3 regions of the Ornithinibacter aureus genome follow, and region 3 is predicted to be linked to each of the others. Evidence: predicted binding sites of a transcription regulator. Region 3 holds the regulator's gene; each other region holds the start of a gene.
The links. Region 3 encodes LexA, which represses DNA repair genes until DNA is damaged. Its sites were predicted from a motif close to TCGAACANNTGTTCGA; they were not measured.
Positions count from the first base shown of each region.

Region 1: the regulator LexA is predicted to act here: its motif matches at 2,628-2,643, upstream of C8E84_RS03805 (DUF6504 family protein).
Region 2: the regulator LexA is predicted to act here: its motif matches at 4,790-4,805, upstream of C8E84_RS02705 (HNH endonuclease signature motif containing protein).

Region 1 covers NZ_VMSB01000001.1:784,776-794,336, forward strand. The annotation lists gene C8E84_RS03795 (DNA polymerase III subunit alpha) at 1-1,771, opposite strand, end outside; gene C8E84_RS03800 (SAV_6107 family HEPN domain-containing protein) at 1,779-2,210, opposite strand; gene C8E84_RS03805 (DUF6504 family protein) at 2,291-2,590, opposite strand; gene C8E84_RS03810 (YbaK/EbsC family protein) at 2,713-3,237, shown strand; gene C8E84_RS03815 (3' terminal RNA ribose 2'-O-methyltransferase Hen1) at 3,486-4,907, shown strand; gene C8E84_RS03820 (polynucleotide kinase-phosphatase) at 4,950-7,475, shown strand; gene metF (methylenetetrahydrofolate reductase [NAD(P)H]) at 7,494-8,399, opposite strand; gene C8E84_RS03830 (polyprenyl synthetase family protein) at 8,501-9,561, shown strand, end outside.
Region 2 covers NZ_VMSB01000001.1:551,725-561,285, forward strand. The annotation lists gene C8E84_RS02690 (aspartate:alanine exchanger family transporter) at 1-744, opposite strand, end outside; gene C8E84_RS02695 (YegS/Rv2252/BmrU family lipid kinase) at 792-1,679, shown strand; gene C8E84_RS02700 (DEAD/DEAH box helicase) at 1,701-4,514, shown strand; gene C8E84_RS02705 (HNH endonuclease signature motif containing protein) at 4,818-6,386, shown strand; gene C8E84_RS02710 (5'-3' exonuclease) at 6,435-7,382, opposite strand; gene C8E84_RS02715 (Lrp/AsnC family transcriptional regulator) at 7,416-7,838, shown strand; gene C8E84_RS02720 (NAD(P)/FAD-dependent oxidoreductase) at 7,865-8,911, opposite strand; gene C8E84_RS02725 (helix-turn-helix domain-containing protein) at 8,962-9,546, shown strand.
Region 3 covers NZ_VMSB01000001.1:1,028,497-1,038,057, forward strand. The annotation lists gene C8E84_RS04905 (GNAT family N-acetyltransferase) at 143-736, shown strand; gene C8E84_RS04910 (hypothetical protein) at 875-1,573, opposite strand; gene C8E84_RS18320 (DNA glycosylase AlkZ-like family protein) at 1,685-2,266, shown strand; partial or broken gene C8E84_RS18325 (DNA glycosylase AlkZ-like family protein) at 2,271-2,783, shown strand; gene C8E84_RS04925 (class F sortase) at 2,790-3,452, opposite strand; gene C8E84_RS04930 (hypothetical protein) at 3,452-4,093, opposite strand; gene C8E84_RS04935 (LysM peptidoglycan-binding domain-containing protein) at 4,423-4,806, opposite strand; gene lexA (transcriptional repressor LexA) at 5,055-5,777, shown strand; gene C8E84_RS04945 (DUF4259 domain-containing protein) at 5,931-6,356, opposite strand; gene C8E84_RS04950 (NAD-dependent protein deacetylase) at 6,504-7,415, opposite strand; gene C8E84_RS04955 (LysR family transcriptional regulator) at 7,593-8,546, shown strand; gene C8E84_RS04960 (ComEC/Rec2 family competence protein) at 8,890-9,561, opposite strand, start outside.

The sequences.
Region 1 (9,561 bases), 240 kb from region 3:
GGTCGGCGATGGCGTGGCGGGCGTCCTTGGCGCGGATGTGCGGGAACGCCTTGGCGATCTCGTCGACCTCGGTGGGGGGCAGCCCGAGCGCGGCGCCGACGTCGCGCACGGCGTGGCGCACCTTGTAGGTGTCCATCATCGACACGCACGTCACCCGCTCACCGCCGAACCGGGTGAGCACGGCCTCGTAGATCTCGGTGCGCCGGGCCGACTCGACGTCGACGTCGATGTCGGGCAGTTCGGCGCGCAGCGGGGAGCAGAACCGCTCCATGAGCAGCCGGTGCCGGATCGGGTCGACCCCGCTGATGCCGAGGAGGTGGTTGACCAGGCTGCCGGCACCCGAGCCGCGGGCGGCCACCCGCACCCCACGGGCCCGAATGAGGTCGGTGACCTCGGCGACGGTGAGGAAGTACGTGGGGTAGCCCAGGGTCTCGATGACGGCCAGTTCCTCCTCCAGCCGGTCGAGCACCACCTGGCGCTCGGCCTCCCCGGCTCCCGGGTAGCGGCGGCCGACCCCGTCGCGGCAGCGCTGCGTGAGCACCGCCATGGGGTCGTCCGCGGCGCCGAGGCCGAGCACCTGCGCCTCGGGCAGGTGCACCGCCCCGATGCCGAGGTCGGGCCGGGCCTGCTGGGTGCACTCGGCCGCGACGAGTGCGGTCATCGCGACGAGGCGGTCGGCACGGGAGCGGTCTCCCCCGGTGACATCGAGGGCGTTGGCGTGCATCTGCGCGGTGCTCGCGAGGTGCCCCGAGTCGGTGACCCGGTCGAGGTGGCGCGAGTCGAGGACGACGAGGCGGCGGGCGGCGTCGAGCAGGTCGACGGTGCGCACCTGGTCGGGGTCGACGTGGCGCACGGCAGCGGTGAGGACGGCGGGGATGCCGGCCGCGTCGGCGAGGGAGAGCAACCTGGCGGCGTGCGACCGGCATCCGGAGGTTCCTTCCGGACCACCGTGCAGCACCACCTCGACGGCGAGGGCGTCACGGGGCAGCACGGCCTGCCAGGCCGCGAGCAGGTGCCGGGCGCGGTCTCGGCGACCCGCGAGGGCTGCCCGCCCGACGTCGGAGTCGGGGCCGAGCAGCACGAGCAGCCGGCTCGGCCCGAGAACGTCCCCGACGTCGTGCGACGTTGTGGCGGTTCCGCCCGCCTCCGAGGTGTGAGAACCGTCTGTACGTCGCACGAAGTCGGGGTGTGGTGGGGCGCCCGGGGAATCAGCACCCCAGGCCCAGGTGGCGAGGAGGTCGCGGCTGGTCACCGGGACCCCCCGTTCGCCGCGCAGGTGGGTCTGCGTGACGAGCCGGCACAGGGCAGCCCACCCCGCACCGGGAGCCACCCCGGCGACCTGGCCGCGGGCGAGCACGGTCACCCGTGGGCGGCGGGGGTCGACGATGGCCCCACCCCGCACGGGGGTGCGCGGGCGCGGGGGGTGACTCACGGCATCCGACCTCGCGCCCCCACCCCAGGTGGATCCGCCAGCCGTGACGCCGCCGCCCGAGCTGGAGCCTCCAGCCGAACCACCGCCCCCCGACGTGGAACCGCCAGCCGTGACACCGCCACCCACGTCGACGGCGAGGTCGACCCCGAGGACCGGGTCGATGCCGGCCCGCCCGCACGCCGTGGCGAACCGCACCGCGCCGTAGAGCCCGTCGCGGTCGGTGAGCGCCAGCGCGCCCTGGCCGTGGGCGACGGCACGCTCGACGAGGTCCTCGGGCATCGAGGCGCCGTAGCGCATCGAGAACCCCGAGGCGACGTGGAGGTGGGCGAACCCGTCCACGACGCCCTCAGGCCGAGCGCACGGGCACGAGCCGCTGCGGGCGCTGCACCCCGGGCACCCCGAGGCGACGGGCCGCGAGGTCGACGAAGGTCTCGGCGTCACGCAGCAGGTCGTCGGCCTCGCGGGCGCTGACCCGCACGAGCCCGGTCTCGACCCCGACCCGCTGCCCCGTAGAGGCCGCGAAGCGCTGGGCCCACTCGGTGAGCTCGGGGGCGACCCTGGCGGTGAGCGCCCACACGTCGTGGGGGCCGTTGCCGCGAGCGGCCAACCCGGCACCGGGGTGGGTCGCCGCCCGGGCCGCGACGATCGCCGCCCCGGCACGCAGGGCTGCCAGCGAGGCGGCGAGGTAGCGCGCCGATGCCGCCGAGGCGGCGTACCCGCTGGTCAGGGACTCTCGCGACCGGTCGAGGAGGTCCAGGGTGGTCGCGGCGTGGCTCATCGGGGGCTCCTGAAGATGGTTCATCGGATGCTGCGTGCTCGGTGCTGTGGTGCTCGGTGCGGGGTCCATGGCGGTGGGACTCAGTCGTGGGCTCGCAGGAGCAGCCAGCGGTCGTCGTCGAGCCCGAGGTCGAAGACCCCGGCGGTGCCGGAGGGTGGGCGTGCCTCGACCCGCCAGACCCGGCGCTGCGGGCTCGGCAACGCGGCCCCACCGGTGAGGTCACCGACCTCGCGCCACCAGGCCCGACGCTCCTGCCACGAGGCCAGCACGGCGCACACGGTGTAGCGCCGACCGCGCCAGACGAAGTCGCGAGGGCCGTCGATGCCGGCACTGACCGTGGCGCTGCGGACACGGATGGTCTCATCGTGGCGGCGGACCATGACCTCCCCTTCCCCGCAGTGGTGTCGAACAGTTTTGTCGAACAGATGTTCGATGCCTCCACCATAACGCGGCCCACCGACAGCTCGTCAAGCCCGCGTCACCGGGTCGCTACGCTGCCGCCATGACCCAGCCGCCGAGCGAGCAGAACCCCCCGCGAGACCTCTCCGACCACGCCGGCGTGCGCTCGGTGATGCAGGCCCTGGCCGAGCACGGTCTCACCCCGCAGGTGCGCCACCTCCCCGACGCCGTGCGCACCGCCCAGGCCGCCGCCGACGCCCTGGGCATCTCGCCTGCCGAGATCGCGAACAGCCTCGTCTTCATCGCGACGACCCACGACGGCGAGCGCCTGCCTCTGCTCGTCATGGCCTCCGGAGGGCACCGGGTCGACGTCGTCTCCGTCGCCGACCGGGCCGGCCTCGCGAGCATCGAGCGGGCCGACCCCGCCTTCGTGCGCGAGCACACCGGCTTCGCGATCGGCGGCGTCGCTCCGGTCGGCCACCCCCACCCGCTGCGCACGATCATCGACACGCACCTCGCGACGTACACGGTCGTCTGGGCCGCCGCGGGCCACAGCCACAGCGTCTTCGCGACGACCTACGACGACCTGGTGCGGATCACCGGCGGTCAGCCGATGGACGTCGCCTGACATCGCCGAAGACGGGCTGATTGAACCCCAGTTCCCGCAACCAGATCGCCATCTGGCACATCTGAGTACGAGTACGCATGCGGCAGCCCCGTGCTGGCCGTCATGCTCGACACACGTGGTCGCGCCGACCGCGGGAGTGGACGTTGAGGGGGGTCCGTGCCCGCGGCCGGCGCGACCGACCCATGAGGGCGCGGCCCGGCTCGACAAATCGGCGTGCGGGCACACCGGTCGTCGGCAACACTGACGCGGTGTACCTGACCATCTCGACGACCCACCGTCCCGCGACGGATCTCGGGTACCTGCTGCACAAGCACCCCGACCGGGTCCAGCAGTTCACCCAGAGCTTCGGGGTCGCGACGGTCTTCTACCCGCAGGCCACCGACGAGCGCTGCACGGCCGCCCTGCTCCTCGAGATCGACCCGGTGCGCCTGGCCCGCGGTCGGGCCCGCAACCTGCCCGACTTCAGCCTCGGCCAGTACGTCAACGACCGCTCGTACGCCGCGTCCTCCCTGTTCGCCGTGACCCTGGCCGAGGTGTTCAGCACGGCGCGGATCGGGCGCTGCGCGTCGCACCAGGACCTGGCCGACTCCCCCATTCCCCTGCAGATCCGCATCCCCGTGCTGCCGTGCCGGGGCGGACCCGCCATCGCCCACCGGATCTTCGAGCCGCTGGGCTGGCAGGTCGTCGCCGACCCCATCGCCCTCGACGAGGCCTTCCCGCAGTGGGGCCCCTCCCGTTACGTCGACCTCACCCTCACCGGCACCGTCCGCCTGGCCGACGCCCTCACCCAGCTGCACGTGCTGCTGCCGGTGCTCGATGAGTCCAAGCACTACTGGCAGGGCCCGGACGAGGTCGACAAGCTCCTGCGCTCCGGCGGCGACTGGCTCGCGGGCCACCCCGAGGCCGAGCTCATCACCCGGCGCTATCTCGCGCGCACCGGATACACCCGGGTGGCCCTCGAACGCCTCACCGAACTCGGCGACGATTCCCGGACATCGGATGCCGTGGAGCAGGACGCCGCACCCCTCACCTCCGAGCCCCTCACCACCGAGCCGCAGACCACCGCGCGCACTCCCTTGAACCGCCAGCGGCACGATGCCGTGCTCGCCGAGCTGCTCGACCTCGGCGTGAGCTCGGTGATCGACCTCGGCTGCGGCCCCGGGGCCTTCCTCGAGCGCCTCGTGCGCACCCCCTCCTTCACCAAGGTCGCCGGCAGCGACGTGTCGACTGGGTCGCTGCACCAGGCGGCTCGCCGCCTGCACCTCGACACCATGACCGAGCGCCAGGCCGACCGGGTCGAGCTCTTCCAGGGCGCCCTGACCTACGAGGACCCGCGCTACGCCGGGTTCGACGCCGCCGTGCTCATGGAGGTGATCGAACACGTCGACCCGAGCCGGCTGCCCGCCCTGGAGTCGGTCGTCTTCGGCACCGCCTCCCCCGGTGCCGTGCTCGTGACCACCCCCAACCGGGAGTACAACGTCCACTACGACGACCTGACCGGCATGCGGCATCCCGACCACCGCTTCGAGTGGGACAGGGACGAGTTCGCGACCTGGTGCGCGCGCGTCGCGGCCACCCACGGGTACGCGGTGGTGATCCGCGGCATCGGCGATCCCGAGGCCGCCACCGGCCACCCGACCCAGCTGGGGGTGTTCACCCGTGACGCCTGAGACACCTGTGACCCGGAGATACCCGTGACCCCTGAGATACCCGTGACCCCTGAGACGAGCGACACGACCGAGGTGCGCGTCCCGGCATCCGGGCTCGTCGTGCTCGTCGGGGTCTCCGGCAGCGGGAAGTCGAGCTTCGCCCGCGAGCACTTCCGCCCCACCGAGATCGTGTCCAGCGATGCCTGCCGGGCGATGGTCTCCGACGACGAGAACGACCAGAGCGCCACACCGGACGCCTTCGAGCTGCTGAACCACATCGTCGGCACGAGGCTGCGCCGGGGGCTGCTCACCGTCGTCGACGCCACCAACGTGCAGTCCAGGGCCCGGGCCGAGCTCGTCAGCCTGGCCCGCCGACACCACGCCCTCGTCGACGCCATCGTGCTCGAGGTGCCCGAGACCGTCGCCGGGGCGCGCAACGCCGGGCGTGCCGACCGCGACGTCGGGATGACGGTCGTGCGGCGCCAGCAGCGTGACCTCAGCAGGTCGATGAAGCGCCTGCGCAAGGAGGGCTTCCGGCGGGTGCACGTGCTCGACGCCGGGGGTGCACCACCGCGGGTGCATATCGTGCGCGAACGGCCGTGGAACGACCGGCGCGAGGTGCACGGCCCGTTCGACGTCATCGGCGACGTGCACGGCTGCCTCGGTGAGCTGCGCACCCTGCTCGAGGACCTCGGGTGGACCCTCGACCTCGACGACGCAGGGCGTGCCGTCGGCGCCACCCACCCGCAGGGTCGTCTCGCCGTGTTCGTCGGCGACCTCGTCGATCGCGGACCGGACTCCCCCGGCGTCGTGCGGCTCGTCATGGGCATGGTCGAGCAGGGCAGTGCCCTGTGCGTCTCGGGCAACCACGAGGCCAAGCTCGTGCGGGCGCTGCGCGGCAACGCGGTGACCGTCTCGCACGGGTTGGCCCAGTCGCTCGAGCAGTTCGGGCGCGAACCCGAGCAGTTCCGCGCCGACGCCCTGGCGTTCATGGACGGGCTCGTCGCGCACTACGTCCTCGACGACGGCCGCCTCGTCGTCGCCCACGCCGGCCTGAAGGAGGAGTACCACGGGCGAACCTCCGCCCGGGTGCGGGCCTTCGCGCTGTACGGCGACACCTCGGGCGAGACCGACGAGTACGGCCTGCCGGTGCGCTACCCGTGGGCGCAGGACTACCGGGGCAAGGCCATGGTGGTCTACGGGCACACCCCCGTGCCGAGCGCGCAGTGGCTGAACAACACCATCTGCCTGGACACCGGCGCGGTGTTCGGTGGCGCGCTCACCGCGCTGCGCTACCCCGAGCGCCAGATCGTCTCGGTGCCGGCGCAGCAGCAGTGGTACGAGCCGATCCGGCCGCTCGGGGCTCCGAGCACCGAGCGGCAGCCCTCGGTGCTGCGCCTCGACGACGTCGGCGGGAACCGCTGGCTCGACAGCACCCGGGCCGGCCGGGTCAAGGTCGAGGAGGAGAACGCCGCGGCCGCCCTCGAGGTGATGAGCCGCTTCGCCGTCGACCCCCGCTGGCTGGTGTACCTGCCGCCGACGATGTCACCGGCGCGTGCCTCGTCCCGCGAGGGATACCTCGAGCACCCGCAGGAGGCCTTCGACGAGTACGCCGCGTGGGGGGTCACCTCGGTGGTGTGCGAGGAGAAGCACATGGGCTCGCGCGCGATCGCCGTGCTCACCCGCGACGCCACGGTCGCGGCCCGCCGCTTCGGCATCGACGACGGCAGCAGCGGCTGCATCCACACCCGCACGGGCCGACCGTTCTTCGCCGACACCGCGCCCCTCGTCGAGTCGTTGCGGGATGCCGTCGCGCCCCTGTTCGCGTCGCTGGACACCGACTGGGTCGCCCTGGACTGCGAGCTGCTGCCCTGGTCGGCCAAGGCCCTGGACCTCATCACCGACCAGTACGCCTCGGTCGGTGCGGCCGCCCGGCACGCCCTGCCGGCCGCGCTCGCCGGTCTCGACGCGGCATCCGGTCGCGGTCTGGACGTCGAGGACCTGCGGCGACGCACCGACGCCCGGCACGCCAACGCCCTGGCCTTCCGCGGCGCCTACGCGGCCTACGTGCGCCCGACCGACGGGCTGGACGGGGTCACCCTGGCCCCGTTCCAGGTGCTCGCCGTGCAGGGGCACCTGCTCGCCGAGACCCACCCGCACCCGTGGCACCTCACCCAGTTCGCGGGCCTGACCAGCGACCTCATCACCCCGACCCGGCACCGGGTCGTCGACCTGACCTCGCAGCGGGAGCGCGAGGATGCCGTGCGGTGGTGGGAGGAGCTCACCGCCGCCGGTGGGGAGGGCATGGTCGTCAAGCCGGCCCACCTCGTGACGGGGCGGGTCCAGCCCGGGCTGAAGGTGCGAGGGCGCGAGTACCTGCGGATCATCTACGGCCCCGACTACACCGAGTCGTTGCCGCTGCTGCGCGATCGCAACCTCACCCACAAGCGGCGCCTGGCGCTGCGCGAGCACGGGCTCGGGCTCGACGCCCTCGCGGGGTTCGTCGCCGGTGAGCCGCTCTGGCAGGTGCACCAGCGGGTGTTCGCGGTGCTCGCGCTGGAGTCGGAGCCGGTGGACCCCCGCCTGTGACCAGCGGCGGGCGCCGCCTCAGAGGCTGAGGTTCTCGTAGACCTCGAGGGTCGCGGTCGACCGGTTCATCGTGATGAAGTGCAGGCCCGGCGCGCCCTCGTCGAGCATCCGCTGGCCGATCTCGGTGGCGATCTCGACGCCGACGGCGCGCACCGCGGCCGGGTCGTCCTTGACGGCCTCGAGCCGCTCGATGACCGCGGGTGGCAGCGGCGTGCCCATGAGCTCGGACATCCGCTGGATCTGCTTGAGGTTGGTGACCGGCATCAGGCCGGGGGTGATCGGCAGGTCGCGCCGGGCAGCGACGAGGTCACGAAAGCGCAGGTAGCTGTCGGCGTCGAAGACCATCTGGGTCACCGCGAAGCTCGCCCCGGCATCCGCCTTGCGGACGAGCACGTCGACGTCGTGCCCGAGGTCGGGGCTGTCGGGGTGCACGTCGGGGAAGGCGGCGACGCCCACCGTGAAGTCGCCGAGGCCGCGGATCAGGGCCACGAGCTGGTCGGCGTGGTCCAGGCCCTCGGGGTGCGGGGTCCACTGGCCGCGCACGTTGCCGGGCGGGTCACCACGCAGCGCGAGGATGTTGCGGACCCCGGATGCCGCGTACGCGCCGACGACCTGGCGCACCGCCCGCTTGGACGCCCCGACACAGGTGAGGTGGGCCAGCGGGGTGAGGGTCGTCTCGTCGGCGATGCGGCCGGTGACGCGCACGGTGCGGTCCTGCGTGGTGCCGCCCGCCCCGTAGGTCACCGACACGAATGCCGGTCGCAGCCGCTCGAGGTCGCGGATGGCCGTCCACAGCTGGGCCTCGGAGGCGTCGTCCTTGGGTGGGAAGAACTCGAAGCTGATCGAGGGTCGAGGCTGCGCCAGACTGGCCGGAATCGATGCCACGAGGTGCGCCGGCCGCCCTCCGCCTCCGTAGTGCGCCATGGCGGTGAGGGTAGTCCAGCGCTCACGCCGTAGGCTCTGGGGACCCAGCATCTGACCACCGGCGCGCGCTGCGCCGCACGGTCACCCCCCAGGAGGAACCCGTGGCCAGCCCGCTCGACACCGCAGACCTGCGGAACCGGGTCCAGGGCTGCCTCGACGCCGAGCTCACGACCCAGGCCGCCGTGCTCGCCGAGCTCGGTCCTGACGTCGACGAACTGGTGACGTCGATCTCGGCGCTGCTGCGTGGGGGCAAGCGCCTGCGCGCCGCCTTCCTCTACTGGGGGCACCGCGCGGCCGGTCGCCCCGACTCCGACGCTCTCATCCGGCTCGCCAGCTCGATGGAGTTGTTCCAGGCGGCAGCGCTCATCCACGACGACGTCATGGACGACTCCGACACCCGCCGCGGGATGCCGGCCGCCCACCGCGCGTTCGCGAGCGCCCACGCCGGGCGGGGCTGGGGAGGCGACAGCGACCGGTTCGGCCTGGCCGGGGCGGTGCTCGCCGGCAACCTGTGCCTGACGTGGACCGATGAGGTGTACGCCACGTGCGGGCTGCCCGACGCTGATGTGGCGCGGGGGCGCCCTGTCTTCGACCGGATGCGCAGCCAGCTCATGGCCGGGCAGTTCCTCGACGTCGTGGAGTCGATGCGCCCGTGGGACGGGCTGCCCGCGGCCGAGCGCATCGAGCGGGCCGACCGGGTCATCCGCTACAAGAGCGCGAAGTACTCCGTGGAGCACCCGCTGCTCATCGGCGCCACGACCGGTGGCCTGGACGACGTCGGCGTGGGGGCGCTGTCGCGCTACGGGCTCGACCTCGGCCGCGCCTTCCAGCTGCGTGATGACCTGCTCGGGGTCTTCGGCGACCCGCAGGAGACCGGCAAACCCGCCGGTGACGACCTGCGCGAGGGCAAGCGCACCGTGCTGCTCGCCCATGCGCTGGCCGGCGTCGACACGAGCGGGCAGCAGCGGGTGGAGTCGCTCGTCGGCCGCGCCGACCTGGACGCGTCGCAGGTCGAGGAGCTGCGCGCCACGATCGTGGGGTCGGGTGCGGTGACGCGGCTCGAGGACGAGATCACCCGGCTCGCGGATGCCGCGACGAGCGCCCTCGGGGATGCCCCGTCCATCGATGACGAGGCTCGCGCCGCCCTGCTCGACCTCGTCGG
Region 2 (9,561 bases), 480 kb from region 3:
GTCACGTGGGCCGACGACGGTGACGAGGTCGTTGTGTCCGATCACCTCGGTGTCGGCGGGCACCATGGTCGGGTTCGCGGCGTGCGCGTGCTTGAGCCGCGACACGGTGATCGCCCGGCCGTGGGCTGCTGACAGGGCGTCGACGGTGATGGGGTCGGTCGCCTCGACGCGGATCGTCTCGTGGCCGATCTCCTCGCGCCGCGACTCGCCGCCGGGGCGACGCAGCGACCAGGCGGCAACGGCGAGCATCAGGATGACGCCGCCGAGGTAGGTGATGGAGTACCCGACCGTCGGGGCTGCCGGGTCGGCAGCGCGGGCGGATGCCGCGGCGAGCGCGGGGGTGTTGGTGAGGGCACCGGCGTACGCACCGGCGATCGTGCCGCCCCCGATGCCGAGGATGCGACCGACGACCACGGCGATGGCGCCGACGAGCGAGAGCGCACCTGCGACGACGAGCATCGTCGGCCAGCCCCGGCGCAGCGACGAGAAGAAGTGGGTGCCCGAGACGACACCCACGGTGTACGTGAAGAGCACGAGGCCGAACGTGCCGATGACCTCGGGGATCTCCAGGTCGACGTCCACCGAGGCCGCCCAGGCGGAGACCCCCAGCGCCGCGAACAGCACGGCAGCCGGCCCGAGGTGCACCCCCTTGACGCGCACGTGCCCCAGTGCCGCGCCGAACGCGAGCAACACCGCGAGCAGGAGGAGGGGGTGTTCGGCCAGGAGGGTGAATGTCGTGTTCACCCTTGGATCGTCCCACCACGAGGATTGCTGCCACTACCGTTCGATACATGGCACGCATGGGTCTGATGATCAACCCGACCTCGGGCAAGAACACGGGGGCGCAGGTCGGTCAGCAGGCCCTGTCGCTGCTGCGGGACGCCGGGGTGGAGGTCCTCGACCTCAGTGCGTCCGATGCCCGCAGCGCCGTGGAGCAGGGCAGGGCCGCCATCGGGTCCGGCGCCATCGACCGGCTCGTCGTGGGCGGCGGGGACGGCATGGTGCACCTGGGTGCGAACCTGTGTGCGGGCACGCCGGTGGCCCTCGGGGTCATCGCGGCCGGCACCGGCAACGACATCGCCCGCGAGCTGGGGTTGCCGGTGCGCGACGCGGCCGCCTCGGTGCAGCGCATCCTGTCCGGCAGCACCCGCCGGGTCGACGTCGCGCGGTACACCACGGCCGCCGGTGAGCAGAGGTGCTTCCTCGGGGTGCTCGCCGCCGGCTTCGACGCCGTGGTCAACGAGCGCGCCAACGAGCTGACCTGGCCCAAGGGCCCGATGCGCTACAACCTCGCGATCCTGCGCGAGCTGCCGGTGTTCCGGGCCATCCCGTACACCCTCGTGCTGGACGGTGAGCGCATCGACACCGAGGCGATGCTCGTCGCCGTCGGCAACGGGCCCGCGTACGGCGGTGGCATGCGGGTCACCCCGGACGCGTCCTTCGACGACGGGCTGCTCGACGTGCTCATCCTGCGCAAGATCTCCACGCTCGAGTTCCTGCGCGTCTTCCCGAGGGTGTTCAAGGGCACCCACGTGAGCCATCCCGCCGTGCAGATCCGCAGGGCGCGCACGGTGACCCTCGAGGCCAAGGGCATCGTCTCCTACGCCGACGGCGAGCGGTTCGCCCCGCTGCCGATGAGCATGGAGGTCGTGCCCGGCGCGCTCACCGTCCTCGCCTGATCGCTGACGTAGCCTGAGCGCATGTCCAGCCCCGCCGAGAGGTACGCCGCGGCAGCGGCCCGCAATCGCCGGGAACGCAGCGAACTCGCGCGCTTCACGGCATCCCTCGACTTTCCCCTCGACGACTTCCAGCTGCGGGCCTGCGAGGCGGTCGAGCTCGGCAAGGGCGTGCTCGTCGCGGCGCCCACGGGGGCCGGCAAGACCATGGTCGGCGAGTTCGCCGTGCACCTGGCCCTCGCGACCGGTCGCAAGGCGTTCTACACCACCCCCATCAAGGCCCTGTCGAACCAGAAGTTCCACGACCTCGTGCGGGTGCACGGGGCCGCGAACGTCGGTCTGCTGACGGGAGATTCGTCGGTCAACGGCGAGGCTCCGATCGTCGTCATGACCACCGAGGTGCTGCGCAACATGATGTATGCCGGGTCGCGCACCCTCGAGGGGCTCGGCTTCGTCGTCATGGACGAGGTGCACTACCTCGCCGACCGGTTCCGCGGGGCCGTGTGGGAGGAGGTGATCATCCACCTGCCCGAGCACGTGCAGGTGGTGTCGCTGTCGGCAACCGTGAGCAATGCCGAGGAGTTCGGTGACTGGCTGGCGGAGGTGCGGGGCAACCACGAGGTCGTCGTGTCCGAGCACCGCCCGGTGCCGCTGTACCAGCACGTCCTCGTCGGCACGACGATGTTCGACCTGTTCGCCGGAAACCGGGTCAATCCCGACCTGCTGACCGCCATCCGCAGCGCCGAGGAACGCGGACGGTGGCAGGACGAGCCCCGACGCGGCGGGGGAGGACGTGGCGGGCCCCGTGGTGGTCCGCGTGGGGGCGGCCGTGGCCCGGGTGGAGGCGCGGGGGGTCGAGGTTTCGCCCGCGGCGCTCGGCCCGGTGGTGGCGCGAGCCGGGCCGAGGTCATCGAGGAGCTCGACCGTGACGGGCTGCTGCCGGCCATCACCTTCATCTTCAGCCGGGTCGGGTGCGAGGCCGCCGTCGGCCAGCTGCTCGCCGCCGGGACCCGGCTGGTGCCCGAACGCGAGGGGCTGCGAATCCGGCGTCTCGTCGAGGAGCGGGTGGACTCCCTGGCCAGTGAGGACCTCATGGTGCTCGGCTACTTCGACTTCGTCGAGGGCCTGTCGCGGGGGTTCGCCGCGCACCACGCCGGCATGCTGCCGCTGTTCCGCGAGATCGTCGAGGAGCTGTTCACGGCGGGGCGCATCCGTGCGGTGTTCGCCACCGAGACCCTTGCCCTGGGCATCAACATGCCGGCCCGCACCGTGGTGCTGGAGAAGCTCGTCAAGTACAACGGCGAGGCCCACGTCGACATCACCCCCGCCGAGTACACCCAGCTCACCGGGCGTGCCGGGCGTCGTGGCATCGACATCGAGGGCCACGCGGTGGTGCAGTGGGCCCGGGGAGTCGACCCGCTGGCGGTCGGTGGTCTGGCCTCGGCCCGAACCTACCCGCTGCGCTCGAGCTTTCGCCCCACCTACAACATGGCCGTCAACCTCGTGTCCCAGGTGGGTCGTGAGGTGGCCCGCGAGATCCTCGAGACGTCGTTCGCCCAGTTCCAGGCCGACCGGGCAGTGGTCGGCATCGCCACGAAGCTGCGCCGCAACGAGGAGGGGCTGCACGACTACGACGAGGCGATGCACTGCCACCTCGGCGACTTCCGTGAGTACGCCGCCCTGCGCCGCAGCCTCGCCGACGCGGAGAAGGACGGGGTGCGGGCGCGCTCGGCGTCCCGCCGAGCCGAGGCCGCACTGTCGCTGGAGGCCCTGAAGATCGGCGACGTCATCCGCATCCCCGCCGGGCGTCGAGCCGGGTGGGCCGTCGTCGTTCAACCGGCCCGCACCGGGCGGGGCGCGCCCACCGGGCCGAGCGTGGTGACCGAGGACAAGCAGTTCCGCCGGCTGACCACCGTCGACGTCCCCGAGCCGGTCGAGCCGATGGCCAGGGTGAGCGTGCCCGCCCACTTCAACCCCAAGTCACCGAAGTCCCGCCGTGACCTCGCGACGTCGCTGCGGGTCGCTGCGCCGCACGGGCTCGACGACGCACCGTCGCGTCGTTCGCGTCGTGGTGGCGCTGGTGGCGCTGGTGGCGACAACGAGCCCGAGCACGTGCGGATGCTGCGTGAGCAGCTGCGCGCGCACCCCTGCCACCAGTGCCCGGACCGGGAGGCCCACGCCCGGTGGGCAGAGCGCTGGTGGCGTCTGAAGCGCGAGACCGTGGGCCTTCAGCGCAAGGTCGAGGGCCGCACGAACACCGTGGCCCGCACCTTCGATCGCATCTGCGACGCGCTCGAGGCCCTGGGCTACCTCGACGGGAACGGCACCGCGGTCACCGAGCGGGGAGAGCGACTGCGCCGGCTCTACACCGAGAAGGACCTGTTGGCTGCGGAGTGCCTGCGGCACGATGTGTGGAAGCTGCTCGACGCGCCCTCGCTCGCGGCCGCGGTCTCGGCGCTCGTGCACGAACCGCGGCACCAGGAGGCCGAGGTCTCGCCGAGGATGCCCAATGACGATGTCGCTGCGGCCCTCACCGCGATGGAGCGGCTCTGGTCGCAGATCGAGGACCTCGAGACCGAGCACGACCTGCCGACCACCTCGATGCCCGACGGCGGGATGGCCTGGATGGTGCACCGCTGGGCCTCCGGTGACCGACTCGACGCCGTCCTGCGCGGGCAGGAGATGGCCGCCGGTGACTTCGTGCGACGCTGCAAGCAGCTCGTGGACCTGCTCGACCAGGTGGCCAAGGCCAGCACCGACGCCGTGGTGCGGCGCACCGCCCGGTCCGCGATCGACGGGGTCCTGCGTGGCGTCGTCGCGGCCGACCGCCTCGACTGACCGACCCCGACCTATTGCACTGCAGTCACCTCGCTGGTGGCCATCCGTCGCGTAAACCCGTGACGCCGGGGCCGACGCGGGCCCCGGGTCGCTGTCGGTGGTCGCTGTCATGCTGGGCCTGTCACGTTCCGGGGACGAGGAGCGGCGCTGAGGATGGGGGATGGACATGCCAGCCCGCAATAGGGCGTTCCGTCACCCAGAAGGCCCGGTGCGCCCGTGGGGGTTCGCGGCCAGGGCGCCCTCGGCCACGGGACCTCGCCCGGTTCGGTTGCGAAACGAACTGGTGTTCGAGTATGATGAGTCATGGACATGCAGCCGTTGAGCCTGGTGGAGCGTCGCTCCCGGGTCGAGGCTGCCCGTGAGGCACTGACGGGGATCACGCAGGTGCTGTACCAGTGCTCGGGGCCCGAGCTGGCTGAGGTGCTGGGTGTGGTCGATGCCGTGGTGGCCCAGGGGGTTGCGGCGCGGGTCGCGATCACCGCGGAGGCGTTGGGTCGTGGTGAGGTCGAGGCGGCCGGGGTGAACGCGACGGCGTGGGTGCGTGATCACGCGCCGTCGTTGCGGCAGGGCGGCGCGGCGGATGTCGCGACGATCGCGGGGCTGCTGGCCCCGGCGCACGCGCGGTGGGGTGGCGACGCCGGTGGGCTGGATGCGGACTCACCCGAGGGGATCGTCGCGGATGCCGTGGTGAGCGCGGTGGTGTCGCCGGGTTTGGGGTGTGCGGCGGTGCGGGAGATGACCCGACTGGGCCCGTTCCTGCTCGATGAGGTCAAGCCGACGGTGGTGCGCTCCATGCTCGAGCTGGGTGCGGCGTGGGGTTCTGGGATGCTGCGCCGGCTGCGGCCCAGGCTGCTCGCGCAGTACGGCGCGCCGGGGGTGTTCGATGACCTGCAGGAACGGTTGGCGTCGGCGGCGCGGCTGTCCGCACCGTTCGTGGAGTCCGGAGACCTCACCGAGTACCAGCTGTGGATGACGCCGGAGCAGGCGGCAGCGTTGGAGGCGGCGATCGGCCCGCTCAGCGCCCCCGCCCCCAACGACGTGACCGGGGAACGTGACCTGCGCCCGCTCGGGCAGCGGCGGGTCGAGGCACTGACGCAGGTGTGTCAGCGCTCCAGCGCCCTCGATGGTGACCAGCACGGCGGCGCGGACGGTGCCGCCGGGTCCGCGCACGCGGTCCACGTCATCATGTCGCTTGCGGACCTGCAGGCACGCACCGGGTGTGGCGAGGTCGTGGGGTCCACCGCGACCGGGACCATCCTGTCGCCGCAGGTGCTGCGGCGCCTGTCCTGCGACGCCGACCTGATCCCCCACGTGCTGGGCAGCGCGGGGGAAGACCTCGACCTGGGCCGGGTGGTTCGCCTGTTCACCCGGGCGCAACGACGCCGGTTGCTGCGCCGCGACCGCGGGTGCACCTACCCCGGGTGCACCGCCCCCGTAGCCTGGGCCAAAGCGCACCACGTCGTGCACTGGGCTGATGGTGGGCTCAGCGACATCGACAACGCTGCCCTGCTGTGCCAACGCCACCACACGGTGGTCCACCAGCGCCGGTTCATCGCGCAGGTGAACCCCACCCCCGACGAGCACGGCCGGTACGTCATCTGGGACCTCACCCACGGCAGCTACGACCGACACCTCGAGCACAGACGCGCTGAACGGGCCATCAACGACCCGCCACCACTGACCCCCGAGCGGCTCCGAACACTCATCGCCGCGATCCACGACGACGACCCCGACGAACAACGCTGGGCCCGCTACGAACTCCACGAGTCATACCCCGACGACCCATGGCCCGACGACCTCGACGTCGAGCCGTGGTGGGGACCAGACAGCGCCAGCGATGACGCCCCCACCAGCGGAGCACTGCCGGTCTGAGGATGACTGAGCCTTGCCCGCCCTAGGTTCACATCGCGGTGTCAGGGGTCAGCGGGGGAGGGCGAGCGCAGTCAGGAGGCGGTCGACCGGGTTGCCGACTCCGTACGTGTCGGCGAGTGCCTGGAGCGCGGCGGGGTCCGCCGGCGCGTGGGGGAGGGTGAGGTCGACGTCCGGGAGGGCGGCATCCTTGGCCACCCGCACCACTGTCGGGGCGACGTCGAGGTAGTCGGATGCCGCTTCGAGGTTGAGTCGGCGGGCCCCCTTGATGGCGGGGTCACCGCTCCCGATCGCCTCCCGCAGGGCCGCCAGGGAGCCGTACTGCGCGATGAGCTGGGCCGCGGTCTTGTCGCCGATGCCCTTGACCCCCGGCAACCCGTCGCTGGTGTCACCGCGCAGCACCGACATCTCGAGGTAGGCCTCACCGGTCGGCACCGCGTAGCGCTCCTGAAGGTAGGCCTGGGTCGCGATGTCCGGCTCACGCACCCCACCCTTGCCGGTGTACAGGACCCGGATGCCGTGTGCATCGTCGACGAGCTGGAGCAGGTCGCGGTCACCGGTCACGACGTCGACTGGCATGACTCCCCGGTGACGGTGGGTCAGCGTGCCGATGACGTCGTCGGCCTCGAACCCGGGCGAACCGAGGCGGGCGATCCCGAGAGCGCTCAGCGCATCGCGGATCAGCGGTACCTGCGGTGTGAGGTCGTCGGGCGACTCCTCCGCGACGGCCGAGCCCTCGACGAGCCGGTGCGTCTTGTACGTCGGGATGAGGTCGACGCGCCACTGCGGTCGCCAGTCGTCGTCCCAGCAGGCGACGAGGTGCGTCGGGCGGTGGGCCGTCACGAGGGTGGCGATCATGTCGATGAAGCCGCGCAGAGCGTTCGTCGGCGGCTCGTCGGGCGTGCGTCGCTGGTCGGGCACCCCGAAGAACGCGCGGAAGTACAGCGAGGCGCTGTCCAGCAGGAGGAGCTTGCCGGGCCCACCGGCGTCAGAAGACATGGGTGCAGCGTAGAGAACGGTTACCCTGTGCGCGTGGAAGACCTAGACCGGCGGATCATCGAGCTCCTGGCCCAGGACGGGCGGATCAGCTACACCGATCTGGGGAAGTCCTTGGGCATGTCCACCTCGGCCGTGCACCAGCGGGTGCGCAGGCTCGAGCAGCGTGGGGTGATCAAGGGGTACACGGCGAAGGTCGACCACCAGGCGCTCGGTCGTCAGATCACCGCCTTCATGTCGATCACCCCCCTGGACCCGGCCGCCCCGGACGACATCCCCGAGCGGCTGCGCGAGCTGCCACAGATCGAGGAGTGCCACTCGGTGGCCGGCGACGAGAACTACATCCTCAAGGTGCGGGTCAACACCCCGGCCGAGCTCGAGGAACTCATCGCGAGCGTGCGCGGGGTGGCCAACGTGTCGACGCGCACGACGGTGGTGCTGTCGACCCCTTGGGAGTAGGGCCTCTCACCGACACCCGGCTCAGGTCAGGCCAAGGCGTCGAGGCGGCGCTGCTGGTCCTCCATCACCATCTCGGCGTTGACCATGGCCCCGGTGCGCACACCCGCCGCGGCCGCCATGACGACCTGCGACATCGGGTCGGTGAGGTTCCCCGCGGCCCAGACCCGCGGCACGGCAGTGCGGCCCACGGGGTCCGCAGCCACGGATCGGGCCATGACTCGGCCCATCATCTCGAGGTCGGTGAGCTCCAGCCCCAGGGCGGTGATCAGGGGGGACTTCGGCTCGACGAACGACGCGACGACGACGGCATCCGCCGTGACGGTGGCACCGGGCACCTCGATGCCCGTGAGGGCACCGGGCTCACCGAGCACCCTGCTGGCCGGGCCCTCGACGACGTCGATGCCCAGCGCGCGCAGTCGGGCCACGTCGTCGGACGACAGCGCCTGCGCGTCGTGCAGCACCACGGTCAGGGCGTCGGTCAGCTGGTGGAACAGGCCGGCCTGGTGCATCGCAGCGGGGGACGTCGCGAGCACGACGACGTGCCGGTCGCGCACCTCCCAGCCGTGGCAGTAGGGGCAGTGGATCACACCGGTGCCCCAGTTCGCGGCCAGACCAGGGACGTCGGGCAGCGCGTCCACGACCCCCGTAGTCAGGACGAGGTGGCGTGCCGTCCACCTGGTGCCGTCCGCAGCGGTGACACTCACCCGATCGGCGCCCGGCGTCACCACGGCATCCACGACAGTCCCGTCGACGACCAGACCCCCGTAGGAGGCCAGTTCGGCTCGGCCGCGAGCCAACAGCTCGCCCGGCGGCAGCCCGTCGTGCCCGAGGAAGGCGTGCACGACGTCAGCCGGGGCGTTGCGGGGGTGCCCGGCGTCGACGACCACCACCGAACGGCGTGACCGCGCGAGGACGGTCGCAGCCGACAGGCCGGCCGCCCCTCCACCGACGACCACGACGTCGACGTCCACCTCGAATGGCGTGGCGTCCGGGTTGGTCACGAGGGCCGGGTTGGCCGGGTCGCTCGGGGTGGACGTCGTGGGGATGCCGGATGCCGGGGAGTGCTCGCTCATGGACCCACCGTGTCGCATCGGTCGCGAAGAGAGCAAGGTACCTTGCTGCTATGGCAAACCTCGATCCGCACGTCGTCGGCCGCCGACTGCGCGACCTCCGCACCCGGCGCGACCTGACCCTCGCCGATGTCGCCGCGGAAACGGGCATCTCCGTGAGCACCCTCTCCCGCCTGGAGTCGGGCAGTCGCCGCGCGACGCTCGAGCTGCTCGTGCCCCTGGCCCGCACCTACCGGGTCACGCTCGACGAGCTGGTCGACGCACCCGCGACGGGCGACCCCCGGGTGCACGCCAAGCCGATCGAGGCCTGGGGCGCGACGATCATCCCGCTGACCGCGCGGCAGGGCGGCCAGCGCGCGTTCAAGCACGTGCTCTACCCCGACGCCCGCAGCGTGCCCGACCCGCGCACCCACGAGGGCTACGACTGGGTCTACGTGCTCTCCGGCAGGTTGCGCCTGGTGCTCGGCGAGCACGACATCGTCATGGGGCCGGGGGAGGTCGCCGAGTTCGACACCCGAACACCGCACTGGTTCGGCTGTGCGGACAACCAGCCGGTGGAACTGCTGTCGATCATCGGGCCTTCGGGCGAGCGCATGCACGTGCGCGCCCGCCCGAAGGGCTCCACACCGGCATCCTGACGGGGCGCCGACGCA
Region 3 (9,561 bases):
TGCAAACCCCGGACGTGCCGCATGTCCCCTGCGGCACGGATTCCACGCTAGGCACGCGCGCGGCGCCCATGTGGGCGATTCTGGAACGAATGTGAGCAATCTCAGGAACGGCTCCGTCAGGGGTCGGTGGTTCGCTGGACCCATGGACACCGCGACCTGGCAGACCCACCCGCTGACGCCCGACCGGTTCGACGACTTCGCCGACATCGTCAATCCCAACCGTCGCGAGGTGGCGTGCTGGTGCCTGTCGCACCGGCTTCGCGCGGCGGACATCCGCGAGCTCGGCGGCGACGGAGAAAACCAGCGGGAACGGGCGATGCGGGCGCTGTGCGAGCGTTCCGTGCCGCCCGGTGTCGTCACCTACCGGGACACAGTTCCGGTCGGGTGGTGCAACATCGGGCCGCGCGCAGACATCCCTCGCTTGGTGAACAGCGCGCTGATCCGGCCGGTCGACGACGTGCCCGTCTGGAGCATCGTGTGCGTCGTCGTCCGCGGCGGACACCGTCGACAGGGGGTCGTCGGGCACCTCCTCGAGGGGGCCGTGGCGCACGCCGCCGCCCACGGCGCACCCGCCGTCGAGGCCTACCCTGTGGATCCCGTAGGTCGTATGGACACGACGATGGCCTTCGTCGGCACGCGGTCGATGTTCGAGCGGGCCGGCTTCGAGGTGATCGGCACGACGGATGCCGTGGCGAGCAGGATGCCGCGCATCGTCATGCGCCGCACGCTGGGCTGAGGCGATCTCGCCTGCTCGAAGCGGGGCACCCACCGAGCTTGCCCGAGCTTGCCCTGACCAACGCACCCATACCCACACACCCGCACCCACACCGACCAATAGGTCAGTGTGGGTACGGGCTGTCCGGGTCAGCGCTGCTCAGACCGTGGGGCCCTTGGCGCGCAGCTTGTCGACCTCGGCCATCGCCTCACGCAGCTCACCGAGCCAGGTGTCGGCGTGCTCACCCACGAGGCGCACCGACCACGCGAGGGCGTCGCTGCGAGAGCGTGCCACACCGGCGTCGACGAGGGTGTCGAGCACGGCCCGCTCGGGCTGACGCAGCCGGGTCATGACCGGGACGGCCAGGTGGGTGAACATCACGGTCGTCTCGCCGACGCGCGCGCCCCACGAGACGGTGCGCTGGTAGCGGGCCTGGGCCTCGCTCGCGGTGGCGATCCGCTCGTCACGGGTGTCGGCGCGGAACCGGCTGATCCGGCCCTCGGCCTTGGCCGGGTCGGTCTCGGCGTCGACGTTGGCGAGGACACCGATGACGGTGATCTCCTCGCGGTCGACGGTGATCTCGACGCCGTCGAACCAGTCGTCGGGCAGGCGCCCGGTGAACCAGCTCTGGGCGTCGTCGGCGCTGGGCAGGTCACCCTGCTGCCAGCCACCGGGGCGGCCGAAGCCACGCCCACGGGGGCCACGAGGGCCGCGCGGGCCGTCCTCGCCGGGGCCGCCGCCGGGGCCAGGACGACCGCCACGGGGACCGCGGACGCCGCGCATGCCGCGCGGCCCACGGGCCGTTCCCGAGGCGTCGACGGTGTCTGGGTCTGAGGGGGTGACGTGTGGGTGTCGCATGGCGTACTCCTTGCAGTGATTACTTGAATACATCCTATCAAAAGCAAGGCACGCCGAATCTGTTCCCGAGCACGACGTACCCCGTCGGCGGTCGGTGCGACGATGACCGGCATGCGCACGGCATCCCTGCCCCAGGTGCGCCGACGGCGGTTGGCCACCCAGCGCCTGTCGGCGGCCGGGCTGCCGCACGGGGGTGACGTCGTGCGGCTCCTCACCGCCGTGCAGTCCCAGGACGCGCCGCTGGCCGCGTGGTCACTCGCGATGCGGATGCCGCCCGGCACCACCTGTGCGGGCCTGCTGGCCGAGCAGTCGACTGGCGGCTGGGTGCGCACCCACGTGCTGCGCCCCACCTGGCACCACCTCGCCCCCGAGGACCTGCGCTGGATGCAGCGCGCCACCGGCCCACGCGTCGAGTCATCCCTGAACGGCCGGCGCCGCGGGCTCGGGCTCGACGACGACCTGATCCTGCGCGCCTTCGGAGTGCTCGAGCGCGTCCTCGCGGGGCCGACGCCGCACACCCGCCGAGAGCTGCGGCCACGCTTCGAGGCGGCTGGCCTGCCGACCGACGTCGAGCGGCTCGCGCACCTGCTCATCGTCGCCGAGCTGCGCTCGTTCATCTGCTCGGGCCCGCCCCGCGGCGCGGAGCACACCTACGTGCTCGCCGACGAGACGCTGCCCCCGGCCCCCCCTTGACAGCCTCGACGCCGACGACGCCCGCCGAGAACTCACGCGACGTTTCTTCGCCGGCCACGGCCCGGCATCCGAGCGCGACTTCGCCCGCTGGTCCACCCTCACCCTGACGCAGATCCGCGCAGCCCTGCGTGACCTCGAGGGCGCCCTCGACCACGTCGACGCGGGCGGCCACCGCCTCTGGTTCGACCCTCGGATGCCGTCGCGCACCTCGCGCGCGCCGGTCGCCATGCTGTTGTCGACGTTCGACGAGGTGTGCCTGACCTATCGGGACACGGGCTTTCCCCGCCGCGACCCCTCCGCGGCGCGGGCCCGATTGGTGTCCGAAGCCGGCGGCGGGATCGCCGTTGTCGGCGACGAGGACGTCGGCGTGTGGAAGCGCACCGTGACACCGAAGGCCGTCAAGGTCACCGTGCGGGGCGACACCGCGCTCGATGCCGCGGATGCCGCGGCGCTCGGCAACGCGGCATCCGGCCTTGCTGCGTTCCTCGAACTCCCCCTGGACCTGACGTTCGCGTAGCCCTCGTCAGACCTTGTCGGCGATGACGACGAAGTTGGCGACCCGGTGACCGTCACCGCGCAGACCGTAGGCGTCATCGCAGGTGATGATCGCCAGCCGGGTCCGCGAGGTGTTCTCACCCCAGACCGTCTGGTCGGTGGTGACCTTCTTCTTGTCGATGGCGCCAGCCCGAGTCACGCGGTACTTCACGGTCTTCCCACCCTCGAACACCTCGACGGTGTCGCCGACCTTGACGTCAGCCAGGTCGGCGAAGACGTCGGGCCGCTTCCCGGTGGCGACGTGAGCGGCGATGACGGCCGTGCCGACCTTGCCGGGGCGCACCCGCTCGTACCCCGTGAACCACATCACGGTGCCCGGGGCTGGGTCGATCGTGCCGTTCGAGCTCAGCCCCTCCCCGCGCATGGCGCGGTCCAGCCCGATGGCCGGGATCCGGATGCGCAAGCCCTCGGTCGAGGGCGCCTTGCTCGTGGATGCCGTCGGGGTTGGTGTCGGCGTGGGCGTTGGCGTGGGGCTGGGAGTGCTCGGGGTGATCGATGGCGCCGGGGTCGTCGCGGCTGGGGTGGCCGCGACGGGAACGGCATCGCCGTCGCGCTGCATCACCCAGGTGAGCAGCGCGACGGCGAGGACGATCAGGGCCACGCCCACCGCACGCAGTGGGCGAGAAGTCATCAGCGGTGGCTGCCCTGACGGCGGCGGCTGAGGACGAGGGCGCCTGCTCCGGCGACGAGCGCGGCGCCGGCGGCGGCCAGCCCAAGACCCGGCACGGAGGCGGAGTCACCGACGCGGTCGGTCTCGACCACGGGGCCGGTGACGGTGGGCTTCACCGAGGGCTTCGTGCTGACGGTCGGCGACGGGCTCGGGCTGACCTCGTCCTCGTACTCGGCGACGCAGAGGATGACCTCAAGGTTCTGACCGGCGGCGTGCTCGATCTCATCACCGACCGAGGGCTCCCAGTAGAGCTCGAGGTCAGGGTCCTCCTCCGTGCCCTCTTCGGGGAAGCCCGCGAGAACCGCGAGGTAGTAGCCGAAGTCTGCGGGCTCGGCATCCTCAGGAAGCTGGAAGGCGTCGGTGATCTCGGGGATGTCGACCGGGGTGCTGATGTCGCCGAAGGACTCACACCACGCGTCGACGTCCTCCTCCTCGGCGAGGATGTCCTCCCACACCGTCGGGTCAAGCAGCTCGGGGTCGAACGGGATGGAGTCGTCGGGCTCGATCACGGCGGCGAACGCCGGAGCCGCGAAGGCGACGGGTGCCGCGATGAGGGCAGCGGCCCCGACGAGCGGCACCAAGGGCTTGAGAAGGCGGTTCATGGGGCAGACCTTTCGACAACGGGCCAGCACAGACCCGCCAGTGACTGATGAATGACACAGGGACTGGACAGAGCCGTTGATCCCCCGCTCACCCGGAACGATAGCGTCGCAGCGCACGACCCGCACACCCCATTCGGCTGATGACCACGGGCGGGCCGGCCGCCCACATCGACCAGGTCCAGCACCTCGAACGCCACTGCGTGAGAGCCGAGCAGCACGAAGGGCGCCACCCCCCTGCACGGGGGTGACGCCCTTCGGCGTTTCTGAGCCGGGTCGAGGGACTCAGGTCTGGGGCACCGGCTGCCTCACGGCACCCGGTGGAATGAGGGTCAGGAGCTCGGGATCACCAGCTGCTGGCCGGCGCTGACCTGCGCGGTACTGAGGTTGTTGGCGATCTGGATCGCGACGATGGCCTGGTCCATCGACAAAGTCGGCAGCTCGGCCACGGCGATCTGCGACAACGTCTCGCCCGGGGCGACCGTCACGGCCCGCAGCGGCTCACTCGCCCCTGCCCCGCGCAGCCCGGTCAGGCTGGTCACTGCGACCACCGCGAGCACGAGGAGGAACAGCGCCAGGCGACCGCGGCGCGTGAGGCGAACGCCACCGGCATCCGCCGTGGTTCGCGCGCCACCCTGCACGAGGACGAGGTGAGGACGCTTCGGGGCCGGCCCGGCGTACCCGAGCTCGGTGTGGTCCCACGCGAGTGCACTCATGATGTCTCCTCCATCTCGGGGGCCGAGGCCGCCGTCGAACCGGTGTTCGATAGAACGTCTGTACGAGTTGTAGCACGAATGTTCGAGCCACTCAAGACACACCTCGAAGAAATGTTTGAATTCTCTGTACGAGACTCGTAGGGTGGTGTCATGCAGGAGATCCTGCCGACGAGCACCGACAGTCGGCCTGACCTGCGAAAAGACCGGAACTGACACCAGCGCCGGTGACCGTGACCGAAGGGGTCGACATGGCACGTCCGAGGAACGCCGACATCCACGAGATGCCCGACCGCGGCGACGGCGGCGCGCTCACCCATCGCCAGCGCAAGGTCCTCGAGGTCATCCGCAACTCCATCGACCGGCGCGGCTACCCGCCGAGCATGCGCGAGATCGGCGACGCCGTCGGTCTGACCTCCCCCAGCTCGGTCGCCCACCAGCTCTCGGCCCTGGAACGCAAGGGCTACCTGCGGCGCGACCCGAACCGCCCCCGGGCGATCGAGGTCATCTCCCCCGACACCGCGAGCGACGAGCCCGGCTACCGCGGCGTGCCCGACCACGACGACGAGGACGTCACCGGCATCAACGACCAGCGGCCGGAGGCCACCTACGTGCCGGTGCTCGGTCAGATCGCTGCTGGTGTGCCGATCACCGCGGACGAGGTCGTCGAGGACGTCTTCCCCCTCCCCCGCCAGATCGTCGGCGAGGGGTCGCTGTTCCTCCTGCGGGTCGTCGGCGACTCGATGATCGACGCCGCGATCTGCGACGGCGACTGGGTCGTCGTGCGCCAGCAGCCCAATGCCGAGAACGGCGACATCGTCGCGGCGATGCTCGACAACGAGGCCACCGTCAAGACCTTCAAGCGGCGCGACGGCAAGGTCTGGCTGATGCCGCACAACCCGGAGTTCTCACCGATCGACGGAGACCACGCAACGATCCTGGGCAAGGTCACTGCAGTCCTGCGCCGCGTCTGACGGTCCTGCGCCGCGCCTGCGGCTGCAGCCGGGAAGAACTTTCTCGCCCGATGCCGGAACCTTCAGGTGAGCACCACTTCTTTTGTGGTGCTCACCTGAACCTTGTGGTGCGAACCTCGGCCCGCGCCGTCAGGGCGCGCTCTGACAGGTGCATCAGTCGTCGCGGTCGCCGAGCCACGCCAGGGCCCGACGGCAGGATGCCGTGACGTCACCGGCGAGCCCGGCCTCCTCCCACAGCTCCCACCACTCGTTGGCGTGCGAGCGCACCGCGCGGCGCAGCACCTGCCGCGACTTCTCCACGAGCTCCTGATCGCCCGTCGGCAGGGGCTCGTCGATGAGCCACTGCGGAAGGTATGGCTCCCCCTGTGCCGCAGCGGGATTCACGCTGGCACCCACTGCTGCGGCACCCGCCACGGCCTCACACATCTCCGGCGCCTCGATGTACCCCGACGACCGGAGCACGGTCTCGAGCGCAGCCAGGACGACGGCCGGTCGCTGGTCGCGCGGCAGGTCCTCCAGATCACCGAGGAAGTCGAGTGCGTCGTCGTTCTCGAAGGGTCCTGATCCGGTGGCTCCCATGGTTTCAGCGTACGCCTGCCAGAGCACGACGGGTCGGCGGCGGGGCGTTGCCCGCGTCACTCACGCATCGTCATGTGGCGGATCGTCATGGCGCGGATCGTCACGGCGGCGCACCGTTGCCCGGCCGGCGCTGGAGCGCTCCACGGGTCAGGCCTGGTGATCGACCAGGGCGCGCAGGCTCGGCCGAAGTGGGGCATCCACGCGCACCGTCATGAGGTCGTCGCCCCGTGTGGGTCCGCGGGTGATGGCCATGACGGGGATGCCGCGCTTCGCGGCGTGCCGGACGAACCGCAGTCCCGACATCACGGCCAGCGACGAACCCAGCACGAGCAGGGCCGGCGCCTCGTCGGTCAGGGCGTAGCAGGCGTCGACCCGCTCTCGTGGGACCGAGCCTCCGAAGAAGACGACATCGGGTTTGAGGGTGTCGGCGCCGCAGGTGGTGCAGTGCGGCAGGTGGAACGCGGTGACGAGCGCGTCGTCGAGCACGATGTCGCCGTCCGGGCGGATCTGGCTGCTCACCCGCGACCCGTCCGACGCCTCGCCCGACGCGAGCGCCTCGAACCCCGGATTCTGCTCGGCCATGCGGGCCTGGAGCAGGTCGCGGTCGGTGCGTGTGCCGCAGGTCAGGCACAGCACCTCGGCGAGCGTGCCATGCAGTTCGGTGACATCTCGACTGCCGGCGGCCTGGTGCAGACCGTCGACGTTCTGGGTGATGACCGGCCCGAGCACACCACGCGCCTGAAGCGCCGATACCGAGCGGTGGCAGTCGTTGGGCTCGGCGTGGCTGAACCGCTGCCAACCGATGAACGATCGTGCCCAGTAGCGCTGCCGAGCCGCGCTGCTGCCGACGAACTCACCGTGCTGCATAGGGGTGACCCGGCGCTGGCCGTCCGGGCCTCGGTAGTCCGGGATGCCGCTGTCGGTCGACATCCCGGCCCCGGTGAGCACGAGCGTTCCCGGGTGGTCCAACAGCAGCTCGGCCACCGCTTCGAGCGACGCCTGGGTGAGTGGTGCCGCAGAGGAGAGCGCAAGGGTGAGTGGCGCGACGGCATCCGGCATGGCGTGGATCCTCCCACCCCACCTCGACCTATTGCACTCCAGCCACCTCCCACCCCGACTGATTGCACGTCAGCCCCCTCCACGCCCATCCATCAGGTGGCTGGAGTGCAAGAAGTCGGATCACCCGGGGTACGAAAGTCATGGCAGGGGATAACTCGGCGTTATAGAATGCGGGGCATGATCGATGCCGCAGGACTCCGGGTCATGAAGGCCATCGCCGACGAAGGCAGCTTCACCGCGGCCGCGACCTCGCTGGGCTACACGCAGCCGGCGATCTCGCAGATGGTGCGGCGCCTCGAGCAGCGCACGGGCACCGTGCTCGTCGAACGCGTCGGGCGCAACGTCCGCCTCACCGAGGCCGGCCAGGTGCTCGCGCGCCACGCGACCCCGGTGCTCGCTGCCATCGACGCGGCCGAGGAAGAGGTCGCTGCGATCGCGGGGCTGCGCAGCGGACGGGTGCGACTCATGGCCTTCCCCTCGGCCTCGGCGACTCTGGTGCCGCGCGCGCTGTCGCTGGTCAAGAAGCGCTTCCCCGACGTCAGCATCACCCTCACCGAGGCCGAGCCCCCCGAGAGCCTGGCAGCGCTGAAGGCCGGCGAGTGCGACCTCGCGGTGGCGTTCGCCTACGAGGGCACCGACATCGGTCGGGGCGAGGAGGACCTCGACCAGTTCGTCATCACCAAGCTCCTCGATGACGAGGTGCGCCTGGCCGTTCCCGAGGGCCACGGCGTCTCCTCGCAGGAGAACGTCGACCTCTCGGTGCTCGCCGACGAACCGTGGATCGCCGGCTGCCCGCGCTGTCGGGGCCACCTGCTGCAGCTGACGCACGACGCCGGGTTCCGCCCCGACGTCGCCTACGAGACCGAGGACTACGTGGCCGTCATGGGCCTGGTCGCCGAGGGTCTTGGCGTGGCGCTCATCCCTGACCTCATCCTGCGCACGGTGCACCACCCCGACGTCGTCGCCCTGCCCATCACCCCGGCGTCGCGTCGCTCGATCATGGCCGTCACCACCTCTGACCTGCAGCGCGTGCCGGCGGTCAAGGCGACCCTCGAGGCCCTCACCGAGAGCGCCGCGGCCCAGTCGACGGCCTCGACGGTGCGCGCCCCGGAGCCGACCTTCTCGATCTGAGCGGCACCGCTGCCGCCGGTCAGCCATCGGGCTGATGCACCCACACCCACCTCGCGCTGCACGTGAGGTCATGCACACCCACCCCGCCTCACACGTGAACTCCTGTGGAGAGGGCGGTGGGGGTCTGTCAGAAGTCGTTGCGGCGGACAAGGAATCCCTCTCGTCCTGCAACGGTCCGTGACAGCACACCCTCCTGGGCCCTCAGGGGTTGAACACGCCCACGACGATCCTTCACACAGGGACGCCGTGGGTGACCCGTCGCGCAGGGACGCCGTAGCGACCCGACGCGAAGGCCAACACCAGGCCGGACCGGCAGCAGGCAGGTCCCCGCCCTCCAGCACCGTCAGCGGCTGGTCGTGACGATGACGTCGTCGCCACGCTCGGCGATCGCCACGTCGCCACGCTGGTCGGTGCGGTATATGGCGTACCCGTTGCGCCGCAGCAGGTCCAGGTGCTTCGGGGCCGGGTGGCCGTAGTCGTTGTCGGCGCCGACGCTGATCACCCCGACGGGGGCCCGCACCGCCGCCATGAGGTCGTCATCGAGGTTCGCACTCCCGTGGTGCGGGGTCTTCACAAGATCGAACCCACCTGCCGCCTGAGCCATCGACGGCTCGCGCCGCAACCGCAGCAGCAGGTCGTGCGCCGCCTCACGCTCGATGTCGCCCAGCAACAGGGCGTCGACCTCGCCGGCACGCACGGCAAGCACCACGCTCGCGTTGTTCGGCACCGACCCGTCAGCGATGCGTCGCCACGGGCTCCACACGACGGCATCCATCTCGCCGAGCGTGAGCCGGTCGCCCGCGGACAAGGGCCGTACGGGGATGCTGTGGCGCACCGCGAGCGCGTCGACGTGCGCCGCGCTGTCGGCAGGTTCGCGAACCGGGGTGATGAACAGCTGGCCCACCCGCCGGCCGTCGATCGCCCCGACGAGTCCGTCGACGTGGTCGGCGTGCAGGTGGGTGAGAACGACGGCATCCAGGGTCGTGACCCCGAGGCGGGAAAGGCAGCCGTCGAC